2 regions of the Mycoplasma cottewii genome follow, and region 1 is predicted to be linked to the other one. Evidence: a T-box and tRNA genes for the amino acid it is inferred to sense, from the RefSeq annotation. Region 1 holds a T-box; the other holds one or more tRNA genes.
The links. The T-box of region 1 lies ahead of ileS (isoleucine--tRNA ligase). A T-box ahead of a tRNA ligase gene usually reads a tRNA of that ligase, here a tRNA-Ile.
Positions count from the first base shown of each region.

Region 2: it has a tRNA-Ile gene. The T-box ahead of ileS (isoleucine--tRNA ligase) is inferred to sense a tRNA for this amino acid. The anticodon was not compared.

Region 1 is NZ_CP103424.1:768,008-776,280, forward strand. It holds gene NX779_RS03290 (hypothetical protein) at 1-395, shown strand, start outside; ribosomal protein L21 leader region at 506-582, shown strand; gene rplU (50S ribosomal protein L21) at 590-892, shown strand; gene NX779_RS03300 (ribosomal-processing cysteine protease Prp) at 895-1,209, shown strand; gene rpmA (50S ribosomal protein L27) at 1,217-1,507, shown strand; gene NX779_RS03310 (J domain-containing protein) at 1,572-2,438, shown strand; gene NX779_RS03315 (alpha/beta hydrolase) at 2,515-3,507, shown strand; T-box leader at 3,524-3,748, shown strand; gene ileS (isoleucine--tRNA ligase) at 3,786-6,518, shown strand; gene NX779_RS03325 (signal peptidase II) at 6,529-7,125, shown strand; gene NX779_RS03330 (RluA family pseudouridine synthase) at 7,113-8,030, shown strand; gene NX779_RS03335 (hypothetical protein) at 8,032-8,273, shown strand, end outside.
Region 2 is NZ_CP103424.1:873,910-882,182, reverse strand. It holds gene NX779_RS03800 (FtsX-like permease family protein) at 1-1,772, shown strand, start outside; gene NX779_RS03795 (hypothetical protein) at 1,868-3,400, opposite strand; gene rplM (50S ribosomal protein L13) at 3,586-4,041, shown strand; gene rpsI (30S ribosomal protein S9) at 4,038-4,436, shown strand; tRNA gene NX779_RS03780 (tRNA-Ile) at 4,721-4,797, shown strand; gene NX779_RS03775 (hypothetical protein) at 5,182-5,598, opposite strand; gene NX779_RS03770 (hypothetical protein) at 5,689-5,985, opposite strand; gene NX779_RS03765 (winged helix-turn-helix domain-containing protein) at 6,033-6,491, opposite strand; gene NX779_RS03760 (glycoside hydrolase family 13 protein) at 6,655-8,273, shown strand, end outside.

The DNA of each region.
Region 1 (8,273 bases):
AAATAGAAAATACAAAAGAAATTATTGCTGGAGCTGGTTTAAATATTACTGGTGCTCTTTTAGAGGGTGCTGCAAAACTTGTTACAAGTGTTTCTAATAGTTATATTGGTCTGTTTGATACTATATCATCAACAGTTGTATCAATGTTTGTTATGGCATCAAATCCAGCTAAAGCTGAATTTAAATTTGGAAACAATTTAATAAAAGTAGATAATACTAAAAAAATTGATTATCAAATAGAAAAATTAAAATATGATTCTATGCAATCTCGTTATCCTGTTTTAGAATTAGGATCAGGTAAAAGCGTGCAAAAAATTGCTATTCCAAATAATTTTGGTGATTATAGTGTTGATTCAATTGCTCAATACTCATTTGACGATCAAGGAATTTTTTAGTTTAATTTAGCTTTAACACTTTTTAAAAACTTAATTAGAAAACAAAACTTTCTTAAATTGTAATCATATATTGAAATGATTAATTATATGTAGTAATATCTTTATGTTGAAAAAAGTTTCAACCGCTCTTTTTGTATGTCTTAAAAGAAGTTCACACTCACATACAGAGGCGAGTCTAGACTGGAGGAAGAAAGATGTTTGCAATCATTAAAACTGGTGGAAAACAAATTAAAGTTGAACCAGGACAAGAAATCTTCATCGAAAAAATCGAAGGTGAAGTTGATGCAAAAGTTGTATTTGATCAAGTATTAATGATCGATGGAACAGTTGGTAACCCAACAATCGCTGGAGCTAAAGTTTCAGGAACTATCGTAAAACAAGGAAAAGGTAAAAAAATCCGTGTTGTTAGATATCATCCAAAGAAAAACGTTAATAAAATTTACGGTCACAGACAACCTTTTACAAAAGTAAAAATTGATGAAATTACTACTAAATAATTATGATAAAGATAGTAATTAAATATAATGATAAAAATATCGAACAATTTAATATAAGTGGTCATGCAAATGCCGGACCTTATGGTCAAGATCTTGTGTGTGCTGCAATTACAGGAATTGTTAGTGGTGCTTTAAATGCACTTGATATTAATTATCGTGACAAGGTGAGGTTGGAAGTTTTAGATAATGAAGTTATTATTCAAGCACTTGACTTAAATGATAAATATCTACAAACTATGTTGAATATGTTAAAAATACAAATTCATACAATAACAACTCAATATCCTAAAAATACACAGTTTAAGGAGGTAAGTTAATATGAATATGCGTTTCTTATTAGGTTTACAGTTCTTTGCTTCTAAAAAGGGAGTAGGGTCAACTAAAAACGGACGTGACTCTGAATCAAAACGTTTAGGTGCTAAAAAATCAGACGGACAATTTACTAACGCTGGTTCAATTATTTTTAGACAAAGAGGAACAAAAATCCACCCAGGTAACAACGTAGGACGTGGTGGAGATGACACTCTATTTGCTTTAACTTCAGGAATCGTTAAATACGAAAGATTCGGAAAAAACCGTACTAGAGTTAGTGTTATAGCTAAAGAAACTAATTAATTTCAAAAGTTCTCAAATATGAGAACTTTTTATTATAATTTTATTTATACAGGAGAAAAACGACATGATGATTGTATTTTTAATATCGCTTTTAGTGATTTGGATTTTGTTTTTCACATTTGTTGTTGTGTTTAGATACCTATTAAATAGAAAAGATCAAAAAACAAAAGAATCAAATAGTGAAATTGATAAAATTTTTATTCAAAATAGAAGAAGTTGAATCATTGATAATAAAACAATCATTTTAATAAAAGAATACGATTATTATGAAAACTTTAACCGAATTCCATTTTTTGGTGAATACAAAGAAACTAAAAAATTTTTAGAAAATGCAAAAGTTCGTTTTACTTCTACTGAAAAACTTATTAATAATTTAAAATCTAGTGAAAATCAATTATTATTAAACTTTTTACATTGTGAAAAATTATTATTATTTGCTTTTGATGAACTAAATTTAGAATATAACAAAGAAAGTGTTTTATTTTTATCTAAATACTATAAACAATATTGAACTATCTTTAGAGAATTAATGGTAAACGATTTTGTTGAAAATATTTTAAAAAATGAAATTTCATGTGCTATTAAAAATATTTCATGTGATGTGGAAGATGAAATTAAAAAGATTAATGATACTTTATTAGAACAAACTTTAAACTTAATTAAACAATTAAAAATTGATATTTATCAAGCTGATCTAACAATCAAAAAACGTTCTAAAAAGAAAATTTTTTCAAAGAAATTTAATATAGTAAATCAATCTTATGCTTTATTAGAAATCAGTACTTTATCAAAAACTAAAAATATTAAAAAAGCTTATAAAAGTATTTTAAAAAGATATAATCCTAACTTTAAACAAGAATATGCTTACAATAAAACAGAAATTAATAAAGTTTATGATTTTATAAAAAGACTTAAATCAATTACAAATTAAAATAATATGATATTAAGTTTGTATTTTATAATTAAATATATAGAAAATAGAAAGTTATAAAAAGATGAAAAAAGAGATAACTAGTCAATATTCAAGTATTGCTTTAGCGATGATAACGATGTGAAATTCTAAATTCTCAAAAACTATTTATAAAAGAGAAGATGGATTTTCAGTTAATTTCAATCCTATTAAAGCTTTTTCTTGATTAAATCCAACAAATAGAAATTCAAATAAAAAATTAAAAATTAAAGAATATAAAACTCCAACTATTAATTTTTTTACTAATTCATTTGACGGAACTAGAATTGCTGGAAGTATATGATTAAATTCAAAACAATCTGATAAATGAGTTGTTGGTGTTCATGGTTATAATTCTAATAGAGTAGAGGTTTTATATTTATTATGACACTATCGTCAATTAGGTTATAACATCATTACTTTTGATTTTAGAAATCATGGTGTAAGCGAAGGAAAAGTTACTACTTGAGGTTATCAAGAAAAAGGTGATTTAATCACTATTATTAAGTGATTAATTCAAAAATATAACGTTTCAACATTAGGATTAGTTGGAACTAGTATGGGTGCATTTACAATTAATTACTTTTTATTAACTGAACCTGATTTAATTAAAAAAGCAAACATTAAATGAGCGATCTCAGATTCATCTTATATGTCAGTTAAACATTTATTAAAAAAAATGGTTACTAATAATACTCCTAAGTTTTTACAAGGTTTAGGAAATGATATTTTAAAAGATATTTTAAAAGTTTATAAACAAGAATATAAAGTTAATTTAAGTGATTTAAACTTTAGAGAGTTAATTCAAACTTCAAATAAATACATACCAGTTTTATATTTCCACAACAGATATGATAAAGTTACTAATTATTTAGATAGTGTTAGAATGTGTAAGATTAAAAATAATATTGAACAAGCTAATGAAAATAAAGTAACAATTTATGATCAAGGTGTTCATCATACAAAATCAATTATTGAATTTGAAAATGATTACATAGCTAGAAGCTTGAAATTTGTTAGAAGTCATGAAAATAGTGGAAAAAACAATTAAAATAATATAGAATAAAATAAATAAAATTAAAAGACAAGTTTTATAAAATTAACTTTTTCAGAGAGCTAATGTGTGGTGTGAATTAGTAAAGTGTTTTATAAAATATCACTTTTTCTTACCGAAAAAGAACGGCATTCAGCTTAGTAGAATTTCGCGGTGGAACCGTTAATACCAACAGAGATGGATCATAGTATATTTTATGATTTAATTAGGATGGCACCGCGGTTTAATCGCTCCTTAGATAGGGCGATTTTTATTTTTAAGAAAGGATTATATTTATGGCTAATAAATTCAAAGATACATTATTAATTGGACAAACTTCTTTTGATATGAGAGCTGGTTTAAAAGATAAAGAACCTGTTTTTGAAAAATTCTGAGAAGAAAATAAAATTTATGACAAAAAAATGCAACTAAACAAAGATCTACCTAAATTTGTTTTACATGATGGTCCACCATATGCGAATGGAGATCTACACATTGGTCATGCATTAAATAAAACTTTAAAAGATATCATCATTAGATTTAAAAATGCAACAGGTTATTATGCTCCTTTTATTATGGGATGAGATACTCATGGTCTACCTATCGAAACTGCTGTTACTAAAACTGGTGTTGATCGTAAAAGTATGGATAAAATTGAGTTTAGAAAATTATGTGAAAAATATGCTTTAGATCAAGTTAAAAATCAAGCAAGTCAATTTAAACGTTTAGGTATGTTTACTGATTATGATGTTAAATATGTTACTTTAACTCATGATTTTGAAATGAGTGAATTAAGATTATTTCAAAAAATGTATGAAAAAGGATTAATTTATAAAGCATTAAAACCAATTTACTGATCTCCATCAAGTGAATCAGCATTAGCAGATTCTGAAATTGAATATAAAGATGTTAAATCACCAACTGTTTATGTAGCTTGTGATATTGTAAATTCTGATAAATTTGATTCAGAAACTAAACTAGTGATTTGAACAACAACACCTTGAACTTTACCTTCAAACCAATTAATCGCAGTTGGAGAAAATATTAAATATAGTGTTGTTAAACCTGAAAATGATGATAGAAAATTTGTTATAGCTTCAGAATTAGTTGAAAAAGCAAGTCAAGAAATTGGATGAGAAAATGTTAGTGTTTTAAATGAAGTTGATGGTTCATATTTAGTTGATACACAATACGTTCATCCTTTATATGATCAAAAAATTAGTAAAGTTGTTTTAGGTCATCACGTAACTAGTGAATCTGGAACTGGTATGGTTCATATTGCTGGTGGATTTGGTGAAGATGATTATTTAATTGTAAAACAACACAAAATCGAACCATTTGCTCCAATTAATAATCAAGGTAAATTTACTGAAGAAATTAATCATTTAGATCCTGAATTAGTTGGTATGTTTTATGATGATACAAACAAAATCATCACAACAAGATTAGCAAATAAAAACAACTTATTAAAACTAAAATTTGTAACTCACTCATATCCTCATGACTGAAGAACTAAAAAACCAGTTATTTATAGATGTACATTACAATGATTTGTTAATTTAGCACCAGTTAAAGATGAAATTTTAAAAAATGTTAATGAAATTGAAACTCATCCAAAATGAGCAAAAAGACGTCTATATCAAGTTTTAGAAGAAAGAACAGATTGAACTATTTCAAGACAAAGATTATGAGGAGTTCCAATTGTTGCATTTTATGATCAAAATGATAATTTAGTTTTAAATAATGAAATTTTACAATATGCAATTAATAAAATTGATGAATTAGGAACTCATGCTTGATTCAATGATGATGCTGATATTTTCTTACCTGATGAATACAAAAATAAAAACTTGAAAAAAGAAAAAGATATTTTAGATGTTTGATTTGATTCGGGATCAAGTGCAATTGCTATGATTGAAAGATTTAAAGAATTAGATCTACCATTTGATATGTATTTAGAAGGAAATGATCAATACAGAGGATGATTTAATGCTTCAATGATTAACTCAACTATTTATATGTCAAAATCTCCTTATAAAAAATTAGTTTCTCACGGTATGACAACTGATGAAAAAGGAAACAAAATGTCTAAGTCATTAGGAAACGGTGTTGATCCAATTCAATTTTCAAATGATCTAGGTGCTGATATTTTAAGATTATGAGTAAGTTCAACTGATTTTACTGATGATCAAAAAATTGGTCCTGAAATTATTAAACAAATTAGTGAATCATATAGAAAAATCCGTAACACAATTAGATTTATTTTAGCTAATTTACATGATTTTGATCCATTAAAAGATTATCAAAATGATTTAGAAGAAGTTGATAAATACAGTTTAGCTAACTTAACTCAATTTAAAGATAAAGCAAATGATTTTTATCAAAACTTACAATTTAACCAAGTTTATAATTTAACAATGAATTATGTAACTAAAAACCTATCATCATTCTATTTAGATTTCATTAAAGATATTTTATATATTCATGCTAAAAATTCAAAAAGAAGAAGACAAGTTCAAACTGTTTTATATGAACAATTATGATGCTTAATTGATGTTTTACGTCCTATTTTAGTTCATACAATTGAAGAAGCATACCAATCATTAAACATTTCAGATAAACAATTATCAGTTCACTTATTAAATAATAGAGAGCAAAAATTTGATCAAAACCAAGAATTTATTAGCAAATGAGAAAGTCTAATGAATTTACGTGATGATGTAAATAAAGCATTAGAAATTGCAAGAGAAAATAAAACAATCAACAAAGGTTTTGAAGCTATTGTAACAATTAAACTAAATGATGAATTTAAACATTTATCAGATCAAAAAGATCTAGCTCAAATCTTTATTGTAAATTCAATTAATTTTGTTGATCAAACTAATAATGAATTTATTAGCTGTAATTTAAGTGAAATTAAAGTTGAACAAAAACAAGGTATGAAATGCCAAAGATGTTGACAAATATTTGATAATTTAATTGATGATGAAATTTGTTTAGAATGTGACAAAGTAGTTAAAAGTTTATAGTGGAGAAAATATGATATTTAAAGATAAAATTCTAGAATGAAAAGTTAAATTAAAACAATATAATTTTGAATGAAAATATAAACTTTTTGTTTGTGCTCCTATTTTGATTTTTCTAATAGGATCTGATCTAATAACTAAAATTATCGTTGCAAACAAATTTGAACTAGGTCAAGAAGCTAAACTAATTCCAGGATTTATAAAACTTAAATATACAATTAATTTAGGTATGGCTTATGGTGGATTAGAAGACAAACAATACTTAGTAATTTCAATAGCTAGTATAATAACTTTCTTATTAATAATCTTTTTCATATTTTTAAATAATAAAAAATGATTGATTGCTTTAGTGTTTATTTTATCTGGAAGTTTTGCTAATTTAATTGCTAGATCATGAGCTCCTTTAAATGAAAATTCAAAACCTGGTGGAGTTATTGACTTTTTAGTATGAGATATATCTTGAGTTAAAGCTAGTTATATTTTTAACTTAGCTGATTTATGAGTTAATGTTGGAATTGGAGTTAGTGCTTTAGTTATAGTAATAGAATTTATCGAATTTATTAAAACTAAATTTAAAAAACAAAAAGGTGAAGAAGAATGCAACAAATAATTTTAAATTCTAATGAAATATCAACTAGATTAGATAAACTTTTAGTTGAACTGTTATCTGATAGAGATTTTTCTAGATCATATATTCAAAAATTAATTAAAGAAGGTAATGTTATTGTTGATGGTGAAATAATTAATGCTAATAATTTTGTTGTAAAACCAAATACAGAAATAATTATTAATATTGATGATCCTAAACCAACTGATATTGTTGCTCAAAACATTCCTTTAGATATTGTTTATCAAGATGATGATATTTTAATTATTAATAAACAAAACAATATTGTAGTTCATCCAGGTGCTGGTAATTTTGATAATACTATTGTTAATGCTTTACTTGGAAGTGGAGTTGAACTTTCATCAATTAATGGTGAATTAAGACCAGGAATAGTGCATAGAATAGATAAACAAACTACAGGATTATTAATTATTGCTAAAAATGACAAAGCTCATAAAAGACTAACTGAAATGTTAACTAATCATGAAATTTATAAAGAATATTATGCTTTAGTTTGAGGTGTAATTGCTAAAAATAAAGGTATTATTGATGCTCCTATTGGAAGACATGAAAATGATAGAAAAAAAATGGCAGTTACAATTAAAAATTCAAAACATGCTAAAACAAATTTTGAAGTCATCCAACGTTTTGATAATGCAACTTTAATTAAATGTAATATTGAAACTGGACGAACACATCAAATCAGAGTACATTTTAACTTTATTAAACACCCGATTATAAACGATCCTGTTTATGGTCGATTAAGTGAAAAAACTACTGATTTTGGACAATATCTTCACGCATACAAATTATCATTTAATCATCCAATCACAAATAAACGAATTGAAGTAATTGCAGAGCTACCTAAAGAATTTAATGATAAAATTAAAGAATTAGGAGGTGTTTAAGATGAATGAAAATAAAAAGATTTTAGAAAATTTCTTTATTAAAAATTACAATGCTAAATTATTAAAATCAAAAGTAAATTCTAATATAAGTTATTTATATAATTCTTCAAATAAATTCCAAATAGTTGTTATTAATTTTGATAGAAGTATTAGTGCCGATAAAGAATTAGATTATGTTGTTCAAAAAATGCAAAAAGCAGTTAATAAACCTGTGCAAATTTTTATGATAGTTGTTGATGAAAA
Region 2 (8,273 bases), 110 kb from region 1:
TTAAATTATCTTCATCAAATTCAAAAATGGGTAAATACCATATAATAGATGGAATTTGAAATAAAGAAGATTCAGTAGAAGATAATATTTTAAAATTAAGTGAAAATGATTTTAAAGATGATTTAATCGATAAAAATAAATTATTAGATCTTGTTTCAAAACTAGGAGTTTGATGAACGGTATTATTTAAAAATAGAATGGAACAAGGAATAATTCAAGCAGCATATTCTAGAGCACCTTATTTTGTAAGACAAAATTTAAAAATTGCTTATGATAATAATCAACAATACACATTAGGATTTAACTTAATTCCATTTACAAAAGATAAAGAACAATTAGGAACTTTATTAAATGTTGAAACATTAAATAAAAAGAATCATTTCAAAATTTACGGAATAAAAAATAATAACAAATTTATTAATTTATTCGATACTAATAAAAATAATCTAATTTCAAAACTTTATAGTACTGAAAAAAACACAATAATAATAAATCAAACTATTTCAAAAAAAATAAACTTACATAAAGGTGATGAAATTGATTTAAACGTATTACAAAATGAATTACAAAAAATAGATCGTAATAATATAAAACCATATAATTTTTCTGATTGAAAAACTGAATTTAATTCACCAACAAGTGACTTTCTTCAAATAAGCGATATATCAACAGCAGCAATATCTATTAAAAATCCTTTTAACAATAAAGATGAAGCTTTAACAAATGGTATTCCTGTTCCATGAGATGAAAAAGACAAATCACTTGATCCAAATCCATTTTATAAAGAATTTTTACAAGGTAATACACGTGTAAATAAAATAAATAAACAACATAAATTCAAAGTTGTTGGAGTTCACGATGGTTATGGACAAGGTGCTGCTTGAATTAAAGAAGATGATGCTCAAGAAATTTTAAACTATAAACAAAATAAAGAAGTTTGATGAGAATTATTATTTAAAAAACAATGAAATAAAGTATTTGATAAACAAGGTTATGATGTTGATCGAATAAGTACTGGATTAAATCTAACTGGTAATGATTCATTACAAAATTATAGTTATCAAGATTTTGTAAATAAATTAATTAAAGAAAATAGAAATGAAAATCAAAAACAAGCAGCACAAAATATTTTAAAAATATTTGATAATGCTTTTCCGATATTTAACTATAAATATTCTTTAAAAGATGATATTGGTGATTTAAGTAAATCAGTTTCAACTTATTCAAAAACAGGTGATTATAATCCAGTTACATTAAATGGAGTTCATGTTAAAGATCATCAAGTATATGACGGAATTGGTCAAGGTTCAATCAATTTAATAGTTCCAGTTAAAATTTCACAAGCTATTTTAAAACAAATTTCAGCATTAATCATATTATTACTAGCACTTGGTATTGTTGCTATTTTATCAATTTCATTTGTAATTATTTTATTAACAACTTCAGTTATTATTTCAGATAATAATAGATTTATATCAACATTAAAAGTATTAGGATATTCTAATTCTTATATTGCTTTAAATATATTAGGAATGTATTTTATTGTTATAGCTTCAATGTTTGGAATTGGATTCACTAGTGGATGATTTATATTTTCAACAATTATAAAAAGTATCTATCACATAGTTGTTTTACCATTAGTATTTCCTGTTTGATTACCTTTTGCTGTAGCTTTAGGAGTTATTGGTATTTATATAATTACAATAGCTGTTGGATTTAATTCAATATCTAAAACTGATGCAACTCTAACATTAAAAGATGCAGAGATTTAATATTTTAATTGATAATTTTCGTGGGTTTTTAAACAAAATGAACCTTTAAATTTTTAAGTTATAATAATCTTATCAAAGGAAATTAGAAAATAAAACTAATCCAATAAGCCTAATTTTTCTTTGAGTTCGAATGATATGCGATAACATTCATTCTTAACACCTGAGACAAGTCCTGATAGTTCGTCAACTACCTCATTAGGCAATCCACTCGGGTGTTTTTTAATTGTGTTAAGAGTTTTATCTAATAGCATATGAATTCATCTTGTCTTATTTATTGTCCCTAGGGTTTTTAAGTCATGTTTTCTTTCTTCATCTAATTGTTTTCTTTTTGCTATATCAACCATTCCTCATTCGTGAGATCCTTTTTCTAATATTTCAGCTTTAAAACGCATAGTTTCTGTTCTAAAGTATAGACTCTCATCTGCACCTATAACAAATTCAATACTTTCGTTTTTGTTGAACTTATATCTTTTTCCATCTGCGTCAATTGCAGCATAATAATTCTTTTGATATTCTACCACTCCATTCATAATTTTTCTTTTAATAGGTATGTCAAAGAAAGCTTCAACCGCCTCATTTTCTAGTTTTCTAAAAACACTTTCTTTTTCACGTATTTTGCATATGCTGTTTAGATATTCGATTAACTCATCTTTTATCGCGTTAGCTCCTTCAATTGTTTTTATATTCTTTTGTTTGAAATAAAAAGGAACGTTCTTTTGCACTGTATCTCATTTTCTTTCTATGTGTGGCTTTGCATTAGCATTTGATGAAGAAACAACTTCTATACCCCTTTTTTCAAGCTCTATACGCGTTCTAGCGTTGTTTATTTCATCTTTTTTAAAGTTAGCCCTATTATCAGTGATTATTCTCATAGGATAACCGTATTTTTGAAAAACGTTTTCAAATATTCTTTGATATGAGTTTAGAGATTCTTCTTGTCTTTCGAAATACATATCTAACACTCTATTAGTTCCAACATCTACAACAGCAACACATGTTGCAATTATATCGTTTTCAAAGTAATAATGAGTACATCCATCAACTTCTAAAACTTGTCCGAATTTGTAGTTATTAGCTGTTGCTAATCTATGTTTTTCTACAACTTTTGGAGTGTAAAACACCAGCTCTTTGCTGTACTTAATAATCTTGTTTTCTTCGTTTTGTTTTCTTATCTTTTTAACTTCTTTTCTTGTTGTTCTTTTGCAGTATGCACTAGCAAAACCTTGTTTTATTAATCTTTTATCTAAATTTGAATATGAAATCTCATAACCAAATTTTTCTTTTAAACAACTGTGATAATTTTTCAACGTCAAAAATGAACAACTACCATTATTGTTCTCTCCTCCTGTTATTTTCATTTCACTTTGATAAATTTCACCTAAGTTGTATATTGTTTCATCATTATATTTTTGTGCATTCTTGTTATTTACATTCTTATGAGAAAGGACTATCTCCTTTCCAGTGTTTATAAAATCAAGATATTCTTTCTTATATCTTTTTATAGTAGAAACAGATTTATTAAATTGCTTTGCTATTGATAAATATGATCTTTTAGGATCTTTTGCAAAGATATCTAATATACGTTTTTTAATTTGTGCATATGACTTATTGTCTAAAATAGTAAACATTCTAACCTCCTTTACCAATTATATGTTTTGGATCCAAAACATATAATTGGTAAGGTATCATTTTGTTTAATATTCCAGAGAGATTTAATATTTTAATTGATAATTTTAAAAAGTTTTATTATAATATTTATTGCTTACTACACTTTATAGACCCCGGACAAGTCAAGTAAAGGAAAATAGCGAATATGAAACAAACTACATTAATCTCTGCAAAAGATATTAACAAAAAATGATATATCGTTGATGCAGAAGGACAAACTGTGGGTAGATTAGCAACTCAAGTTGCTCTTGTTTTAAGAGGAAAACACAAAGTTGACTTTACTCCACACATCAATAACGGAGATCACGTTATTATTATTAACGCTGAAAAAGCAATTTTTTCTGGTAAAAAAGAATCTAACAAAGTTTACTACCACCACTCAATGCACCCAGGTGGATTAAGAAGAAGAACAGTAGCAGTTCAAAGAGAATTAGATGCAACTAAAATTCTTGAAAGAGCTATCAGACTAATGTTACCTAAAAATGTTCAAGGTGCTAACCAATACAGAGCGTTACATGTATTCGAAGGTTCAGAACACCCATATGCTGCACAAAAACCTGAAGTTTTAAACATTCAAACTAAAAAAGGAGAAACTAAATAATGAACAACAAAGTTATTTATAGAGGAACTGGAAGAAGAAAATCTTCAATTGCTCAAGTTATCTTAACTCCAGGAACAGGTAATGTTATTGTTAATGGAAAACCTGCTTTAGAGTTTTTCCCATACGCAACATTAGTGCAAGACTTAGAACAACCATTAGTAGCTACTGGAACTTTAAAAGACTTTGACATTACTGTTAAAGTTATTGGTGGAGGATTCACTGGACAAGCTGGAGCAACTAGATTAGGAATTGCTAGAGCTTTATTACAAGCTAGTGAAGATTACAGAAAAGCTTTAAGAAATGAAGGGTTATTAACTCGTGATGCACGTATTAAAGAACGTAAAAAATATGGATTACGTGGAGCACGTAGAGCACCTCAATTCTCAAAACGTTAATATTATCAAAAAACAACATTTGTTGTTTTTTTATTTTGTAAAAGTAATTTTATTTTAGAGTTGATTTTATTTTTGTCTTTTGTAACAATTAAAAAGTTGAAAGGAATTACTACAACTTCCGGAGTTGGTGGAGCCGGTGCTCATGTTGGTCTTAACCGTCTAGATAAAGTTAAATATTTATTTATATTTAGAAGAAAAAAATAAATAACGAGAAACTTTTGTAAAAAACAACATAAAACATATTGATTTTAAAAATAAAAAGATATATTATTATGTTGTTGTTTCGGAATATAGCTCAGCTGGTTAGAGCACTCCGCTGATAACGGAGAGGTCGTTGGTTCAAGTCCAATTATTCCGACCATTAAGAAAACAAGTAACACCGCAAGGTGTTTTTTTATTTTTAAATATATTTTTACTATGATAAGAAATAAAATATGTCTTAATTATTGAACGTGGGTTTTTAAACAAAATGAACCTTTAAATTTTTAAGTTATAATAATCTTATCAAAGGAAATTAGAAAATAAAACTAATCCAATAAGCCTAATTTTTCTTTGAGTTCGAATGATATGCGATAACATTCATTCTTAACACCTGAGACAAGTCCTGATAGTTCGTCAACTACCTCATTAGGCAATCCACTCGGGTGTTTTTTAATTGTGTTAAGAGTTTTATCTAATAGCATATGAATTCATCTTGTCTTATTTATTGTCCCTAGGGTTTTTAAGTCATGTTTTCTTTCTTCATCTAATTGTTTTCTTTTGCTATATCAACCATTCCTCATTCGTGAGATCCTTTTTCTAATATTTCAGCTTTAAAACGCATAGTTTCTGTTCTAAAGTATAGACTCTCATCTGCACCTATAACAAATTCAATACTTTCGTTTTTGTTGAACTTATATCTTTTTCCATCTGCGTCAATTGCGACATAATAATTCTTTTGATATTCTACCACTCCATTCATAATTTTTCTTTTAATAGGTATGTCAAAGAAAGCTTCAACCGCCTCATTTTCTAGTTTTCTAAAAACACTTTCTTTTTCACGTATTTTGCATATGCTGTTTAGATATTCGATTAACTCATCTTTTATCGCGTTAGCTCCTTCAATTGTTTTTATATTCTTTTGTTTGAAATAAAAGGAACGTTCTTTTGCACTGTATCTCATTTTCTTTCTATGTGTGGCTTTGCATTAGCATTTGATGAAGAAACAACTTCTATACCCCTTTTTCAAGCTCTATACGCGTTCTAGCGTTGTTTATTTCATCTTTTTAAAGTTAGCCCTATTATCAGTGATTATTCTCATAGGATAACCGTATTTTTGAAAAACGTTTTCAAATATTCTTTGATATGAGTTTAGAGATTCTTCTTGTCTTTCGAAATACATATCTAACACTCTATTAGTTCCAACATCTACAACAGCAACACATGTTGCAATTATATCGTTTTCAAAGTAATAATGAGTACATCCATCAACTTCTAAAACTTGTCCGAATTTGTAGTTATTAGCTGTTGCTAATCTATGTTTTTCTACAACTTTTGGAGTGTAAAACACCAGCTCTTTGCTGTACTTAATAATCTTGTTTTCTTCGTTTTGTTTTCTTATCTTTTAACTTCTTTTCTTGTTGTTCTTTTGCAGTATGCACTAGCAAAACCTTGTTTTATTAATCTTTTATCTAAATTTGAATATGAAATCTCATAACCAAATTTTTCTTTTAAACAACTGTGATAATTTTTCAACGTCAAAAATGAACAACTACCATTATTGTTCTCTCCTCCTGTTATTTTCATTTCACTTTGATAAATTTCACCTAAGTTGTATATTGTTTCATCATTATATTTTTGTGCATTCTTGTTATTTACATTCTTATGAGAAAGGACTATCTCCTTTCCAGTGTTTATAAAATCAAGATATTCTTTCTTATATCTTTTTATAGTAGAAACAGATTTATTAAATTGCTTTGCTATTGATAAATATGATCTTTTAGGATCTTTTGCAAAGATATCTAATATACGTTTTTTAATTTGTGCATATGACTTATTGTCTAAAATAGTAAACATTCTAACCTCCTTTACCAATTATATGTTTTGGATCCAAAACATATAATTGGTAAGGTATCATTTTGTTTAATATTCCAGAGAAATAAAATATGTCTTAATTATTGAATAATCATAAGATAAAATAAATTTATAATCATAAAATTATCAATTAAGGAGTATTAATATGAATAAAATCGAATGATCATCAATATTACATATTCAAAAATCGAATATGGCATATTGTTATGATGAAAATACTATTCACTTACTTTTAAAGACTAAAAAAGATGACTTAGCTCATGCTAAAGTTTATTATCAAGATCCTTTTAATTGAGGAAATAATTTAAAAGAAGTAGAAATGAGAAAAGTTGGTAGTTCTGATATTCATGATTTTTGATTTGTTGAAATTTATCCTGAACACAAAAGATTAGCTTACTTTTTCGAATTAACTGGAGTTCATGGAGATAAATGTTTATTAAATCAAAACGGAGTTCATGATTTTAGTGAATTCCACTGAATTAAAAACGATTCTCAATTTAAATTCCCTTGAATGAATAAAGAAGATGTTTATAAAGCACCTGATTGAGTTAAAGATACTATTTGATATCAAATTTTTCCTGAAAGATTTGCAAATGGTAATCCAGAAATAAATCCACCTAACACATTAAAATGAGCAAGTGTTAATCCTCAATCAGATAGTTTCTTTGGTGGAGATTTACAAGGAATTATCGATCATTTAGATCACTTAGTTGAATTAGGAGTTAATGGATTATATCTATGTCCTATATTTAAAGCTAGATCAAATCATAAATATGACACACTTGATTATTTTGAAATTGATCCTAACTTTGGTGATAAAGAGACATTTAAAAAACTAGTTGATGAATGTCATAAACGCGGAATTAAAGTTATGCTAGATGCTGTGTTTAATCACGTTAGTTATTGACATCCTTTCTGACAAGATGTAGTAGAAAATCAAGAAAAATCAAAATACAAAGATTGATTCCACATTAAAAGATTTCCTGTACCAAAAATGCATTTAGAATGACAAAACGTTGATCACTTAAACTTAAGTTATCACACATTCTCATTTATTGGTGATATGCCAAAATTAAATACAGGAAATCCTGAAGTTAGAAAATATCTTTTAGATGTTGGTAAGTATTGAGTTGAAAACTTTGACATTGATGGTTGAAGATTAGACGCTCCAAACGAAGTTGATCACAGTTTCTGAAGAGAATTTAGAATCGAATTAAACAAAATTAAAAAAATCTATATTCTAGGAGAAATTTGATACGATTCAAATCCTTGATTATTTGGTGATCAATTTGACGGAGTAACTAACTATGTATTAACTGGTCCTGTAGTTGGATTTTCTGTTGGACATATGAGTCCAGAACACTTTAAAAACAGAATAGTTAAATTCTTAACTATGTATCAAGCAAATGTAATTCCTAACATGTTAAACTGTATGGATAGTCATGACACTCCAAGATTATTAAACTCTTGTGGTCATAATGTTGATAGATTTAAATTAGCATTCTCAATCCTATTTACATTAAGTGGAGCTCCAAGTATTTATTATGGTAGTGAAATCGGACTTGATGGAGAACATGATCCTGGGAACAGAAAATGTATGATTTGAGATAAATCAAAATGAAACATGAACATCTTTGATCATATGAAAAAACTATGTCAAGTTAGAAAAGAACACCCTGTATTAGGATCATATGGATTATTAGAATTTGGTGTAACTGACAACGAAAAACAATATGTTGAATACTTTAAATTTGATAAAGACAA